2 regions of the Alteromonas sp. 009811495 genome follow, and region 2 is predicted to be linked to the other one. Evidence: predicted binding sites of a transcription regulator. Region 2 holds the regulator's gene; the other holds the start of a gene.
What was found. Region 2 encodes sigma-54, which starts transcription at its own class of promoters, with help from an activator protein. Its sites were predicted from a motif close to GTTGGCACGNNNNTNGNNT; they were not measured.
Positions count from the first base shown of each region.

Region 1 (8,236 bases), 280 kb from region 2:
AGTGGCACCAAGTGCCTCTGTTTGCATCTTAAAGTCTAGTGTTGCAGTACCATCTGGCGTTTCCATCCCAACAAAGTCACCACCTTGCGAGAAGATGAGCTTTGAAGCAGTCACTGCATTACCCGTATTTGATCCCACAACATTCACTGCTGTAGCAGGGTCAGTATCAGCGCCAGCAGAGTCGGTCATGTCAACCAAGGTATCGTCAACGGCCGTTGCAACATACCATTCGTTATCTACACCCGCGGTGCCGTCTTTAATAAAGTAGTATGTCATTACGTGGCTATCACCTAATGAATCGTACACTGTCACTGACGTGGCCGCGTTGTAGGTTAAGGGGTCTTCTGGGTTAAAATCTGCCGGATCAAGTGCTGAATCACCCGCCGGTAGGTTCATTCTAATGTCGACTTCAGAAGTTTGTTGCGGCGAACCCGAAGAATCAGGAATTCGCACGGGCTCGGTGGTACTTAATGCAACCGATGCACTCGTGCCATCAGCATTCACTGGAAAACCTAGCAGGTTGTCACCATTACTGTTAACGACAAAGTTATCACTATCTAGTTTGAACTGACCTGCGCGAGTGAAAGAAAAATCGCGAGAGGTTATTTCAGGTACAGTGGCAAAAAAGCCATTGCCGGTAATCGCCAAATCCAGTGAAGTATTGGTAAATTGCAAACTACCTTGTGAAAACTGCTGTGCAACCTCTTGTGTTAAAACACCATCACCCACTTTGGTTTTACCGCCAGCCAACAGTGATGCCGCATAAACGTCACCGAACTCTGCACGAGATTCCTTAAAGCCAACTGTATTTACGTTTGCGATGTTGTTGGCGGTTACATCCAAATCTTTTTGTGCGGCAGATACGCCACTCAGTGCAATATTAAAAGACATTATTGATTCTCCTACTAACTGCCGATTTGAATGACGTCATCAAGATTGATACTGACATCACCATCCAAATTCAAAATTACGCCTTGACCACTACCGGCCAAACTGACACTTCCCACATGGCGGTTTACGGCTGTGTTCAACTGAACACCTTCACCGTTCAACTCACCGGTAGCATTGATTACATACTCGCCCGGGGTGACATCATTGCCATGCTTGTCTTTGCCATCCCATTCAAATTCGATATTGCCAGCAGTTTGAGTGCCAGCATCAATTGTTTTAATTACTTCGCCGTATTGGTTTTCAATGGTAATTTTCATGTTCTGAACTGTCTTCTCGTTCACAACTACCCCTGAAATACCGTCACCTTGATTTGCCATATAGCCCACGTTGCCTTGCACCAATACGTTTTGACCAATAAGACTAGAGGCTTGAAGCGCTTGGTTTGATGTCATGGAAGCAGCGAACGACTCAAACTTTTCATTTAGCTGTGAAATGCCATCAGCCATAGTAAAAGATGTCATCTGAGCAACCATTTGGTCATTATCAACCGGTGCGGTCGGATCCTGATTGGCAAGCTGTTCAGTCAACATCGCGAAGAAATCTTCTTGCGATAGCTGCTGCTCAGTCCCGTCGGCAATCTTCACCGTCTCTTCTTGCCAATACAAATCTGTATTTAAGCCGGTATTGTTTATGGTATTCACTGGTTTATCCTCACATTAACCAAGCGGCAGATTATTGCCCTTGACCGAGTTGAAGCACGCGGCGGAAAATTCTTTTGGTTGTATCGGCAACTTGCACATTTGTCTCGTAAGCTTTTGACGCCGACATCATATTCGCCATTTCTTCCACAATGTTGACGTTCGGCTTATAGATGTAGCCATTCTCGTCTGCCATTGGGTTATTTGGTGCATATTCCACTTGCAGTGGCGCATCGCTCTCTACAATGCCTCTTACCTGCACGCCAGTACCTTTTGACTGATCACGCATGGCATCTTGAAGCGCTGTTGCAAACACAGGGTGTCTTGCTCGGTAGGTCTCGTTGTAACTACTGCTCACCGAATTCGCATTGGCGATATTACTTGCAGTGGTATTTAAGCGCACATTTTCCGCTTCCATACCTGTGCTCGATATTGTCATTACATTAAAAAGACTCATGACTATTGACCTCCAGAGCTTAACGCTTTCTTCATGCCTTTAATTTTTCCATTCAAAAATTCAAGACTTGCTTGATAGCGCAACCCATTATCTAAAAATCGATTTCTTTCGGCTTGTACTTCAACAGAGTTCCCGTCTCCCGTATCAGGTTGAGTCGGGATTCGGTATTTCATGTCAAAATTTGCCGCTACTGACGTTGAATTGCCGCCTATGTGGCGAGAATTTGTCCTAACGAGACCACCTGAAGAGTGAGAAGAGACGCCGCCCGAACTTTCTTTCATTGCAGACTGCATAGCTTTGTTAAAATCGATATCTCTGGCTTTGTAGCCAGGTGTATTGGCGTTGGCAAGGTTGCCCGCAATCACTTCCATACGCTCTGTGCGTATCTTGAGCGCGGATTCGTGAAACCCTACTAATTTGTCTAAATTAATTGCCATAAATCGACCTCTGACTTACTCGTATTGCTTTCTCTGTGTTCATCTTTTGGCTTGGCGTTTATTTGCCCACAAGATGAGATATGAAAAAGTCTCTTCTAAGCATGTGATGTATGTGGAAGTTCAACACACGTCATCGATACTTATTTTTGATTGCGGTTAGGCTTTCTTGAAGATTATTTAGCAAAGCAGATGCCAAAATGTGTTTTTGACGGGGAAAGATAAGTAAGAAAACGGGTTTGATTAGAAGAAAAACACTTATTAATCAAACCCATATTAATATTTATTTTTTTTGATAGTAGAGCCCAGGGTGACACTTAACCATGCTATAGATATCACTCGCTGCGCTTATAGATTCAGAAGCGCCAAGGAACAGTACGCCATCACTTTGCAGCTGTCCGGCAATTTGTTGCAGTATTCGCTGTTTAACTTGAGGTGAAAAATAAATAAGGACGTTGCGGCAAAAAACGATGTCGAAGCGGCCAAGACCTGCATAACTTGACAACAAATTAAGACTTCGAAACGAAACCATTCGCCGAACTTCAGGCTTCACTTGCATCAGGCCTGTTTCGTGTTGCTCAAAAAAAGTGTCACGGCGCTGCGCAGAAAGACCACGAGCAAGTGAAAGTTCGTCATAGATACCTTGCTCGCACTTCTTAAGCATTTCAGAAGAAAGATCAGTCGCCACTATTTCAACGCCAGCACGCAGAGCGCCCGGCCGCTGACGCTGGAACTCAAGTACTGACATGGCAATAGAATATGGCTCTTGGCCGGAAGAGCATGCCGCACTCCAGATCCTGATCTTCTGATTCTTAGATGCGAGTTTTGGCAATAAATCCTTGATGAGAAGATCGAACGGGTAATTATCTCGAAACCACAACGTTTCGTTTGTGGTCATTGCATCGATCACACCTTGCAGAAGTGTGCGATCAAATCCGCGCACAACAACATCGATGAGTTCATCCGCAGATTCGTACTTATGCTTGTAAAGCAAAGAGGCAAGGCGGCTTCGTACTAAGTACTGTTTATTGTCACCTAATACAATACCGCACTGCTTTTCGAGAAAGTCTCTAAATTTAAGGTAACTTTCTGGCGAAACATCTTTATTAGCCAATGCAGTGTTGCTCCGTTACTCGCATTCAGTCATTAACCATTTTTGGACCGCTGTAGCCAACTCATCTGGGTGGAATTTAGCGATAAAGTCATCAGCCCCAACTTTCTGCACCATGGCTTGGTTGAACACACCACTTAATGAGGTATGTAAAACGACATGAAGCTTCTGAAGCTCTGGTGTATTTTTGATTTCGGCAGTAAGGGTGTAGCCGTCCATTTCCGGCATTTCAATATCCGATACCAATACACCTACTCGATTTGTTACATCACCATATTCTTCGGCAATAGCCTTTAGACGATTGAGCGCTTCTAACCCGTTTTTGGCAAGCTCTATTTCAAGCCCGAGGCTTGTTAGCGCCTTTTTGACCTGATTGCGCGCCACGGCAGAATCATCTGCAATAAAGATGATCTTGTTCTCTTGGCCTTGGGTGGTTAAGCCCTCTGCAACCTCAGTGCTAACTTCAGCATTGAGCGGTGAAATTTCATTTAAAATCTTTTCAACATCGAGGATTTCGATTAGTTCATTTTCTACTTCTGTAACCGCGGTCAAGTAGCTGGCGCGCCCTGTACCTTGAGGCGGCGGCATAATAGCATCCCAGTTTGTATTGATAATGCGCTCTACAGCACCCACCAAAAATCCCTGAACGGAGCGGTTGTATTCAGCGATAACAATAAAGGAATTTTTCAAATCCTCAATACGCTTACCACCGGTAGCCATGCTCAGGTCTATTACTGAAATAGTTTGCCCACGGATATGTGCAACGCCGCGTACTAGCGGGTTCAACTTCGGCATTGCGGTTAGAGGTGGACATTGAAGTACTTCACGCACTTTAAACACGTTAATCCCAAAACGCTGACGTCCGTTCAGTCTAAACAGCAACAGCTCTAAACGATTCTGTCCAACGAGCTGGGTGCGCTGGTTAACTGAATCTAAAATCCCCGACATAGGTCACCTCTAAGTAATACTGGGCATGATCATTGCCTACTATGTTTAAGATAGACAATATCACTAAATTTTTGCAGGTCAAACGACAGAAAAATGACGCTTGCTTCTGGTTATCGACCAAAATGCACGTTACTGCAACTTTGTTATCTGCATTGAGTTACTTAAGCATAGTCAATAACTCAACAACTGAACACGAAAAGTCATGATGAAAAATACGTACGCTAGCCTAAGCAGAACCATTTATTCGTTCGTCACACTTGTTGCGATGGGACTTATCCCCATTTCGAGTGATGCTTCGCAAAGTATGCACGAAAAAGTCGAAGAAGGCGCGAAACAATATTTATTGTCACAACTTGCTGATAACTCTCAAGATACTAGCACTGATGTGTCAATTGTGAAGATAGACGATAGAATAAACATTCCCAATTGCCCGACTGGCTTCCAATATCATGCTTCTGATGAAGCGCTCGCCCAGTCGTACATATCTGTTCGTGTGAGTTGTGGCGATAATGATTGGTATTTATTCACAAGTGGTCAAGTTACGCGCACTACGGAAATTGTGGTAACTCAAGGCGCGGTAAGTCCAGGAACGGTTTTGACCGCTTCAAACCTATCACTTGCCAAAGTGGATATTCGAAAACTTAGATTCACCGCTTTCACCGATATTGATGCGCTTGTTGGCGCTCGCGTAAAACGGCGGGTAACTGATGGTCAGGCACTGCAAAGCAATATGCTATGCTTTGTATGTAAAGGTGATAGGATTACCATAACCGCACAGGTGGCTGGTATGGAAGTAAAAACAGCTGGAATTGCCCAACAAGACGGTGTTGTAGGTGATAACATTAAAGTGATTAACGCCACCAGCCAAAAGCCTGTTATTGCAAGAGTCGCCAGTTCAGAAGAAGTCGTGATACACTTGTGATTGAGGCAGTGAAAATCTACCGCTTTTGTTAGTAAAAAGGCTAAAGAAAATACGCGCTAGGCCGATACAGATAACAGAGGCAAAAAGGTAGTGAGGATTAATTATGGCAATTAATAATATAAACAATGGGTTACCTAAAACTCCCGTTGATAATGGCAAGGTTGCGCAGCAAAATCAAACGCAGCAAGCCCAACAACAGGCATCGGCTCAGACTGCATCGACAGCGCCTGCGCCACGTCAAGATTCTGTTTCGTTGACACAGTCGGCGCAGCAGTTAAATCAAGTTCAAAAGAAAGGGTCTGAAGCGCCTGTGAATCAGGAAAAAGTGGACCGTCTTAAAAAAGCAATTCAAAGTGGTGAGTACCGCGTTAATCCAGAAGTACTGGCTAACAAAATTGCAAAACTTGAGTCAGAAATCTTCAGCTCAAAGTAAAACGCATGCCCGTTGGCATGTAGAGTCCACTAATCTTTAAAGTAATTTAGTAAGTAGCTTAATAAGCAATGTAATACAGGTATCGAAGTGACAGAACAGATGAGCAATTTGGAACAGGCACTAAGCAAACAGGTAGAACAACTTTCTACACTCGCTTTATTGCTTGAAAAAGAATTGCAATTGATCAGTTCCCGCGAAGCAGAATCACTGATGCGTTTGCTCGACGAGAAGTCTGTCTTACTGGAAGCTATTCAAACTCTTGACGGTCAGGTGGAGCAGTTGATAAATGCTGTTCAAGAAATGACTGAAAAAGAAGAAGCGTTACTAGAGAAAGCAAAGTCGCTTTTAGACGATTGTAAGTATCGAACTCAAATCAATCAAAAAGCCGTTGAGCAAGGACAGCTACGCCTCACACACCTACGCAATTTGATGATGGAGTTACGCGCCAAAGAATCGTTGACTTACGATAAGAAAGGTAAACCGAAAGGTGGCACTTTGGGTTCTGGCGTAAGTGCGTAACGCAATTTAACTCGGCACTACCTTAATAGTATTTAACGTTTTTCACCCTTCTAGGCTTTGCTGTCGTTAGGTAAAGGTCGTAGACCTGCTTCATATCTAATGAGAGTTCGGTAACATAAGTGTCATCTCCAACAGGATACGCCTTCACAACCTCAGCGCCACGGATAACACCTTCTACTGATGCTTTGAGTGTTTCACTTTCAACCACAAGACTCGAGACAGATTGGTTACCTTCTAAACGCTGCCCGTATACTTGTTCAGCTAACTCGCGATAGGCATCAAGTTTTGAAGCTCTCATTGCCATTATTAGCTTAGCGCTCTCGCTGTCACCGCGCTGAGAGTCAATAGGCGCATAACCAACCGCTTTAAGTATAGGATAGCTCTCGGGCTCCACCGTTTCCCATTCCACATGCTTGTCGATAATGCCACAGCCACCCAAAGAAAGTGCAGCCCCTAGCGAAATAGCAAGCAACGAAGATTGACCGATATTCTTAAGTTTCTTAGACACTTTACATGGCATAACCGTATTTCCTGACAAAAACAACTCAGACAACATTTTGACGCTGTTAAGCGTCTATTGGCTTTGAATTAATGTAACAGTAATTCATAAAGCAATTTGTGCGCCCATTTGAATTACTCTCGTAAATCTGAATCCATTGTAGGTTTGATTACGGGCCGTAAATTGCCTGAAATGTTACGCAATCAATAGACGGATTTTTGGCAAAGATTATTGGCATCTTTTTAGCATATCCCATATGCGTTTGCTTCTTGCCTTAATAAACAAGGTACAAACAGCGCGGTAAAAGCCGCGCACAACAACACAACCAAACGCCCTTATCAATAGACGCCTGACGCGCGTTGCGTCAAGGTATTAGTGACATTTTACAGAGGTGTATTGTGCGACATTTAAATAGAGTGACAGCAACAGCCCTATTTAACATTGTTGTGGTGGTCATTTGCCTAATTGCACTTTTTATGGGGCAAGCAAATGCCGCATGGTATGAAGCTAAAGGACAAGCCGTTATTATTGATGGCGATAAAGAAGACGCAAGAAAGAAAGCTACGCAAGAAGCACTAAAACAAGCAATGTTATTCGCTGGTGCGTCTATCCACAGTGTACACACACTTACCAATGGGCTGCTTGAAAACGAAGAAATGACAATCAGCGCCTCAGGCGAAGTTGCTCAATTAGAATTAGTCGATGAAATATACAATGGCAACGTTATTACCGTCGGTATCAGAGCCGATATCTTTCCAAAAGCACAATCATGTGACGCACAATTTGATGAGAAACACTTTTCAACAACGCGCTTTTTAGTTAAAAGCCGTCAGCAACTCACTCATGGTAACATTGTAAACTTTGACCAGGCATTTACTGAGCGCTTTGGTTTTATAATGCGCAATACCACTGACAACCTAAAACTTACGCACATAGCGCCCCACACTGCCCAATTTAAAACCCAATTTACCGAACAAAATGTGCGCAATCTTTCTCAGCAAAGCAACACGCAGTACGTTATTCTCGGCAGTATAGACGACCTCAGTATTGAAACATCTCCATCATCAATTTTCACACCTTGGAAAGACGACAAACAGCATAGACATTTTTCGCTTACCCTGCGCGTATACGATGGTATCAATGGTGGTCTTCTGTTCACGCACAACTACAAGACACGTGCGCAGTGGAGTTTTGACAAGTTCGAGAATGTTGACGAATACTCAACCGCATTTTGGCAGTCCCGTTACGGGCTAGCAGTGCAAGAGCTCGTTGAAGACGCCGTGCAAGATATAAAAGAAGCGACAGCATGCCAGCCAGTCACAGG
Region 1 covers NZ_CP113972.1:1,100,218-1,108,453, reverse strand. The annotation lists gene flgE (flagellar hook protein FlgE) at 1-891, opposite strand, end outside; gene OZ660_RS05025 (flagellar hook assembly protein FlgD) at 906-1,592, opposite strand; gene flgC (flagellar basal body rod protein FlgC) at 1,624-2,046, opposite strand; gene flgB (flagellar basal body rod protein FlgB) at 2,049-2,483, opposite strand; gene OZ660_RS05010 (CheR family methyltransferase) at 2,764-3,594, opposite strand; gene OZ660_RS05005 (chemotaxis protein CheV) at 3,610-4,539, opposite strand; gene flgA (flagellar basal body P-ring formation chaperone FlgA) at 4,742-5,461, shown strand; gene flgM (flagellar biosynthesis anti-sigma factor FlgM) at 5,565-5,894, shown strand; gene flgN (flagellar export chaperone FlgN) at 5,982-6,413, shown strand; gene OZ660_RS04985 (LPP20 family lipoprotein) at 6,436-6,933, opposite strand; gene OZ660_RS04980 (flagellar assembly protein T N-terminal domain-containing protein) at 7,311-8,236, shown strand, end outside.
Region 1: the regulator sigma-54 is predicted to act here: its motif matches at 2,662-2,680, upstream of flgB (flagellar basal body rod protein FlgB).

Region 2 (8,236 bases):
GAACACTGCGGTAGGTAACGCATTAGGGTCTAACATCACCAACGTCGCATTAGTGTTGGGTATCACCGCGTTAGTTAAACCTCTTATCGTTTCCTCAACAACGCTTAAACGTGAACTCCCGGCGCTACTCATCATCTCGCTTATCGCAATAGGCTTTATGTTTGATGGCGAATTAAAATCCTACGAAGGCATTATTTTGCTAGGTCTTTTTATTTTTGTTTTAGCGATGATGGCGTGGCTCTCGCTACAAGTTGATAAAGAAGACCCTCTCGTTGCCGAAACTGCCGATGAAATCCCTAAAGATGTGTCGAACACGTCTGCTCTTATTTGGATTGGTGTTGGTCTTGTTATTTTGCCTTTAAGTGCCCATTTCTTAGTAAATTCCGCTGTAGAAATCGCGCGTTATCTTGGTATTTCTGATTTAGTTATTGGATTAACAATTATCGCACTTGGAACAAGCTTACCCGAACTTGCAGCCAGCATTGCCGGCGTGCTTAAAGGTGAGGATGATTTAGCATTGGGTAACATTATCGGCTCAAATATTTTCAACCTACTCGCCGTGTTGGGTATGCCAGGTCTAATAGCACCAGGGCTACTGGACCCTGATGTTTATAATCGCGACATGTACGTCATGCTTGGCTTGACCTTGCTACTATTCCTGTTTAGTTTCGATCTGATTGGCAAACGCACTATTTCTAGGCCCAACGGATTTTTATTGCTTGCCTGTTTTATCGGCTATCAATTCTGGCTGTTTGGATAATCATGAATAACGAATTACAAAACACCTACATTGCCTCTGCAAAACGCGTTATCGATATTGAAGCTAGCGCTATCGAAAATCTTGCCAGTCGCTTAAATGAAAATTTTGAGAAAGCCTGTGATATTCTGTTTTCCTGTACGGGTAAGGTCGTTGTTTCAGGAATGGGAAAATCCGGTCATATTGGCAATAAGATTGCTGCAACACTTGCCAGCACAGGTACCCCCTCTTTTTTCATGCACCCTGGCGAAGCAAACCATGGTGATCTAGGCATGTTGAGTAAGGGCGATGTATTGCTCGCTATCTCCAATTCGGGCGAGACGAGCGAAATTGTTAACTTGCTGCCCGTGGTGAAACGCTTAGGAATAAGAGTTGTCGCCATGACAAACAGTGCACAAAGCTCGCTAGGCCAATACGCTGATATCGTACTCGATATTAGTGTCGAGCAAGAGGCATGCTCACTAGGCTTAGCGCCAACCTCTAGCACAACAGCAACATTAGTTATGGGGGATGCACTCGCAGTAGCATTGTTAGACAAGAAAGGATTCACATCTGACGACTTTGCGTTGTCACACCCAGGTGGAAGCTTGGGCCGAAAGCTACTGCTTAAAGTAGGCGACATAATGCTCTCGGGTAGCGATATTCCGCTAACAAAGTCAGATGCAACCGTTGCCGAAGCACTCCTTGAAATTTCTAAAAAAGGATTAGGAATGACAGGCATTATTGATAGTGCCGGAATTTTGCTTGGCGTGTTTACAGACGGAGACTTGCGTCGTATTTTAGATGCGCGAGTTGATTTACATAGTGCCCAAGTTATTGACGTTATGACACAAGGCGGAAAAACAACCACTCAAGAAGAGCTAGCGGTTGAAGCATTGAACCTAATGGAAAGCCATAAAATTAGTGCATTGATGGTGGTTGACAGCGATCGCAAACCTATCGGCGCCTTCAACATGCATATGCTATTAAAAGCGGGGGTGCTGTAAATGGCGACAACGTTATATACCGATTTAGATGACACGCTCTTTAAGCGTCTTGCAGATATTAAACTGCTGGTATGTGATGTAGATGGTGTTTTTTCTGATGGGCGCATTTATCTGGGCAATGATGGTGAAGAGCTCAAAGCATTTCACACCCGAGATGGCTACGGCGTTAAGGCCTTAGTGAGTCATGGCGTTGACGTTGCAGTAATTACTGGGCGTCGCTCTACCATTGTGGAAAACCGCATGAAGGCACTCAACGTAGCCCATATCATTCAAGGCGAAGAAAATAAGTCTGCCGCACTACAAGCCCTAATGACTGAATTGTCATTGCGCCCTGATAATGTTGCCACTGTAGGCGACGACATGCCTGACACAGGTATGTTTGCCCATGCAAGTGTAAAAATTGCAGTTTCAGATGCCCACCCTTTTGTCGCTAAACAAGCTAACTGGAAAACTACGCTCCCTGGTGGATTTGGGGCTGTGCGCGAAATTTCTGACACAATCCTGCAAGCCAAAGGGGTTGAACAAGGTATTTTTGGAGCGAGTGTATGAGCCAATTTGGCTTCAATCGACTGGGGCTGAGCATTTCTGCGCTATTTATATTGGCGCTGCTAATGTATTTACCCACGTGGATGGAAGAGCCGCCAGAAGTAAGAAATAGCGGCGAACTTGATGCATTGAAACCCGCGTATAAGGCAAAAAATCTTACTACAACTCTTTATAATCAAGACGGACAGCTCAACCATAAGGTGTTTGCTGAATCGATGGAACACTACGATCAACTTGGCTTTGTATTGTTCCGTGCGCCACGCTACACACTTTATACTGATAACGCTACGTCACCGTGGGTCGTTACCGCTGTGGAAGGAACATTGTACAACAACGAGCTGATTCAGCTTGAAAATAATGTACAAATAGAGAACCAAACTACAGATGACTTTGTCAAAACCATTACGACACAATACATTCAGATTAATTTAGACAACAAGCAGATGACATCTGATCAACCAGTAGAGATACTGGGGTCGCAATATGTCATTCAAAGCAATGGGTTTAATGCGAATTTACGCACCCAAGAATATGAGCTTATCGATCATGTACAAACCACTTATTCCCCTAGCAACTAGCTTAATTTTAGCGTTGGCTAGTGGTTCCGTTTTCGCTAATGAAGATGACTTTTCTAAGCCAATTAAAGTCGATGCTAAGTCACAATTTGTTGATGGAAAAAATAAAACATCGTTGTTTAAAGATGATGTTCTAATTACTCAAGGCTCGCTTGTGATTAATGCCGACGAAGTTGAAGTTATCGCGACAGCGGGCGAAGGTAGAGAAGTGTTTGTCGCACGCGGTAACCCTGCGAGCTATACGCAAGAGTTTGAAGATGGAACGCCAGTATCCGCTAAGGCGAATGAAATTCGCTACGAAGTGATTAATCGGGTGATATCGCTTACAGGGAAGGCTGAACTAAAACAAGACACCAGTATGGTAAAAGGTGACAGTATTACCTTTGATATGATTACCGAGCAACTGCTTGCAACCGGTGGCGATGACGACAACGGTGAAGGGAGAGTGACAACTGTTTTCACTCCTGAAGCGATTCGCAAGACGAATGCTAAGGACAACGAACAAGATAACGAGGGCAACCAATAGCAATGGCTACTTTGAGCGCAAGAAACCTTGCTAAGGCGTATAAATCACGCCAGGTTGTCCGAGATGTCAGCCTCAGTGTATCGACAGGTCAAATTGTAGGGCTGTTAGGCCCAAATGGTGCTGGTAAGACCACAACATTTTATATGATTGTTGGGCTTGTTCCCCTTGATAAGGGCGCCATTGAAATTGACGACAACGAGTTAACACATCAGCCCATGCATGAGCGTGCACGCCGCGGAATTGGCTATCTCCCGCAGGAAGCATCTATATTTAGAAAGCTCACTGTGCATGAAAATATCATGGCAATTTTACAAACCCGTAAAGATTTAAATTCACAACAGCAGGAAGAAGAAGCCGATGCGCTACTTGATGAATTTAATATTAACCATATACGTAATAGTACGGGGATGAGTTTGTCAGGGGGAGAACGCCGCCGAGTGGAAATTGCGCGCGCCCTTGCTGCTAAACCACAATTTATTTTATTGGATGAACCCTTTGCTGGTGTTGATCCAATATCAGTAAATGATATAAAGAAGATTATTCAACATCTTCGAGATAGGGGTATCGGTATCCTTATCACTGACCACAACGTACGAGAAACATTGGATGTTTGTGAAAAAGCGTACATTGTGAGTCATGGCGAGCTTATTGCGCAAGGAACTGCGGAACAGGTTTTAAGTAATCAAAAAGTAAGGGATGTATACCTAGGCGAACAATTCAGGCTATAGTTAGTGTAACCGGATTGTCATTTTTCAATCTCGCTCAGGTATATTCAATTTAGAGCATTTAAATAAGACGTAGATGAAACCATCTTTACAGCTAAAATTTAGCCAACAACTCACCATGACACCTCAGTTGCAGCAGGCCATTAAACTGTTGCAGCTTTCTACGCTCGATCTTCAACAAGAAATTCAAGAAGCGTTGGATTCAAACCCGCTATTAGAAGTTGAAGAAGGCCACGACGAGCCTCAGCTTGAAAAAAATAACATCGATAATGATGACAGTGGGGTAGAAGCTTCTGCCACTGCATCAAGTGATACTTTGGAAGCTGGCGACGCACTAGAAAAAAATGATCTTCCGGACGAATTGCCAATCGATAGCACATGGGATGAGTATTATTCAGCATCGTCAGCGCCGGCACCAGGACCTGCCAGTGACGACGAACAAATTTTCCAAGGTGAAACGACTGAGGACATACAAGAACATCTATTGTGGCAGATGCGCCTCACCCCTTTTTCTGACACTGACCGCGCCATTGCAATGGCTATCATTGATTCCATTGATGAGTCAGGGTATCTAACCGTTACTCTTGAAGAGATTTTAGAGGCGGTTAACGCGCAAGAAGTCTCTGGCGAAGATGAAGAGGAACTCATTGAAATGGACGAAGTAGAATGTGTATTAAAGCGCATTCAAATGTTCGATCCCATTGGTTCTGGTTCGCGCACCCCGCAAGAGTGCTTGATGGTACAGCTTCGCCAATTCGCAGATGATACACCATGGCTTGCCGAGGCAAAGCAGTTAATAGAAGACTATTCTGATTTGCTGAGCAGCAAAGATTACCGCACCTTAATGCGCAAGAGCCGATTGAAAGAAGATCAGCTTCGCGAGGCTATGCGTTTGCTGCAAACCTTGAATCCTCGCCCAGGTAGTGCTTTAGTTACTAAAGAACCTGAGTACGTTATTCCAGATGTATCGGTTACCAAAAAGAATGGCCGTTGGGTGGTTGAGCTGAACCCTGATAGCCTGCCAAAACTTAGCGTCAATCAACAATATGCCGCAATGAGTCGCCGTGCAAAGAACAGTAGCGATTCACAATTTATCCGCTCACACATGCAAGAAGCCAAGTGGTTTATCAAAAGCCTAGAGTCGCGTAACGACACACTGATGAAGGTAGCAAATTGTATTGTGCAGCAACAAATGGGCTTTTTTGAGCATGGCCCAGAAATGATGAAACCAATGGTATTAAATGATGTCGCAGAAATGGTAGATATGCACGAATCGACTATTTCACGTGTGACAACACAAAAATACATGCATACCCCTCGTGGCATCTTCGAGTTGAAGTATTTCTTCTCTAGCCATGTTGCAACGGAGTCAGGTGGTGAATGTTCATCAACCGCCATTCGTGCATTGATCAAAAAACTAGTGGCAGCTGAAAAACCCAGTAAACCACTAAGTGATAGCAAGATTGCTTCATTGTTGGCCGAGCAAGGCATTAAAGTTGCCCGGCGGACAATAGCAAAGTACCGGGAATCGTTATCGATCCCGCCGTCGAACCAACGCAAGAGCCTTATTTAACGGGCTTAATAATATAAGGAAGACGAAATATGCAAATCAACCTTACTGGTCATCATGTCGAAATCACCGACTCTTTGCGTAATTATGTCGATACGAAGTTCAGCAAACTTGAACGTCACTTTGATCACATTTCTAATGTGCATGTCATCCTGAACGTTGAAAAATTAAACCAAAAAGCAGAAGCGACAGTTCACTTAAGTGGCGCTGAAGTATTCGCATCCTCAGAAAATACCGACATGTATGCGGCGATTGACAGCATGGTTGATAAACTCGACCGGCAGGTAATCAAGCATAAGGAAAAACTTAAAAAGCACTAGTAGTTAATTAAGTATGGATATACAAGCCATCGTAAGTCTGGACCGCACTGAATGTGCGGTTCAATGTAATAGTAAAAAGCGTATTTTAGAGATCATTGCTGATATTGCTGCGAAGAACAACGCGCATATCGACCAGTCGACGGTACTGAATAGTTTGTTGGCGAGAGAACGAATGGGTAGCACAGGTATCGGAAACGGCATTGCCCTTCCCCATGGTCGCTTAGCTGGCCTTGATAGAGTTATTGCCATTGTTGTTACCAGCACACCAGCTATTGATTTTGATGCGCTAGATGAAAAACCTGTCGATATTTTCTTTGCACTATTAGTACCTGAAGAACAAACCGAAGGCCATCTACAAACACTAGCCACAGTCGCTGGCAAACTGAGTAATAAAGACACTATTAAGGCAATAAGGCGTGCTACCACAAGCGATGACATTATAAATGCGTTAGCGTAACTCGCTGCTATACAACATTACTGCATTAAGCGCTTATCAGTGTAAAGGGAGAATATAAGTGAAGCTGATTATTATCAGTGGTCGTTCGGGCTCAGGAAAATCAATTGCACTGCGCGCTCTTGAAGACTTAGGGTATTACTGCGTTGACAATATTCCGGTTAACTTGCTCCCTACGCTAACGCACACAGTGGTTGATGAATACGACCAAGTCGCCGTTAGCATAGACGTACGTAACCTGCCTAAAAATCCAGACGATTTAGTAGAAATACTTGATTACCTGCCTTCGTCTTGGTCGATGACCATTGTGTATATTGATGCTAGTGATGATGTGCTCGTTAAGCGTTTTAGCGAAACACGCAGATTGCACCCGCTGGCCAAGCTCAACAAGTCTCTCTCTGAAGCCATTCGCGCAGAGTCAGCGCTGCTGGCCCCTATTGTCGAGCGAGCCGATCTCTATTTGGATACCGACAAACTCACTATTCATCAACTCGCTGAGCTAATACGCGAACGTATTCTTGGTAAGAAAAGCTCGCGATTAGTGCTTGTTTTTGAGTCATTCGGCTTTAAGCACGGCATTCCCAAAGATGCAGACTATGTATTTGATGCACGGTTTTTGCCCAACCCTCATTGGGAACCAGATTTAAAGCACTTGACTGGGCTAGACGCGCCTGTTGAAGTATTTTTAGGGTCTCAACCTGTAGTAACAAAATTTATTTGGCAAATACAGAACCTGATCACAACGTGGCTTCCACATTTAGAGCGCAATAATCGCAGTTATGTCACCGTGGCAATTGGTTGTACTGGCGGACAGCACCGCTCGGTATACATCGCCCAAGCGCTATCAAAAACATTTTTGGAAATTCATCCAGACGTTCAAATCCGTCACAGAGAGTTGAACCAGTAATGATTATTGAGAAAACACTCACAATCGTTAATAAATTAGGGCTTCATGCTCGTGCTGCCACGCAACTTGTACAACTAGCCAACCAATTTGACGCCAAAATTGTGCTTAAAAAGGGTGACAAGGAAGCTGACGCAAATAGTGTGCTGGGACTAATGATGCTTGAAAGTCATCAAGGTGAACAGGTCAACGTTGTCGTGCAAGGCAGTGATGCCGAAGAAGCCATGGCAGCCATTGAGCAACTTATTGAAGGTAAATTCAACGAGGCCGAGTAAGTGCTCCCGCCCAATACAAGCACTTGAATTGGCGAAATAAACAACACTTAGTCATAATAACGTCATTATGCTCGCAATTGTCATGACAGCTTCATCACAATTGCGATATTCTACTGCATAAATCCCAAATTGCCCTGTAGACAAATTGGGATGAGCTCGTTTCATCTAATCTCAGTTTAGCTTAGTAGGACTCGCTACTTATGGCAGAAGCGCTTGTTTCCAAATACGTACAGACTCAGCTTCGTGCATTAAATGGTGCATTGAACAACGGTCAATTCGTGTCTGTGCGTAAGCTTCTGCTAGAACTTCCCCCGTCTGATGTTGCTCATATTCTTGAATCCAGCCCCAGCCGTACTCGTGATGAGTTGTGGGAGCTAATTGATGGCGATTTCCACGGTGATATATTAGAAGAACTTTCTGATGACGTGCGTAATGGCATCATCGCTAAAATGCTTCCAGCTAATGTTGTTGATGCATTGGAAGAGATGGACACGGATGACTTAGCCGAAACGCTCAGTAGCCTTCCAGAAACCGTTTTACAAGATATTCTCGACTCCATGGACGCCCAAGATAGGGTGCGTGCCGAGCAAGCACTATC
Region 2 covers NZ_CP113972.1:815,306-823,541, reverse strand. The annotation lists gene OZ660_RS03720 (calcium/sodium antiporter) at 1-760, shown strand, start outside; gene OZ660_RS03715 (KpsF/GutQ family sugar-phosphate isomerase) at 763-1,743, shown strand; gene kdsC (3-deoxy-manno-octulosonate-8-phosphatase KdsC) at 1,744-2,292, shown strand; gene lptC (LPS export ABC transporter periplasmic protein LptC) at 2,289-2,867, shown strand; gene lptA (lipopolysaccharide transport periplasmic protein LptA) at 2,836-3,390, shown strand; gene lptB (LPS export ABC transporter ATP-binding protein) at 3,393-4,118, shown strand; gene OZ660_RS03690 (RNA polymerase factor sigma-54) at 4,192-5,688, shown strand; gene hpf (ribosome hibernation promoting factor) at 5,718-6,005, shown strand; gene ptsN (PTS IIA-like nitrogen regulatory protein PtsN) at 6,019-6,462, shown strand; gene rapZ (RNase adapter RapZ) at 6,521-7,366, shown strand; gene OZ660_RS03670 (HPr family phosphocarrier protein) at 7,366-7,638, shown strand; gene mgtE (magnesium transporter) at 7,839-8,236, shown strand, end outside.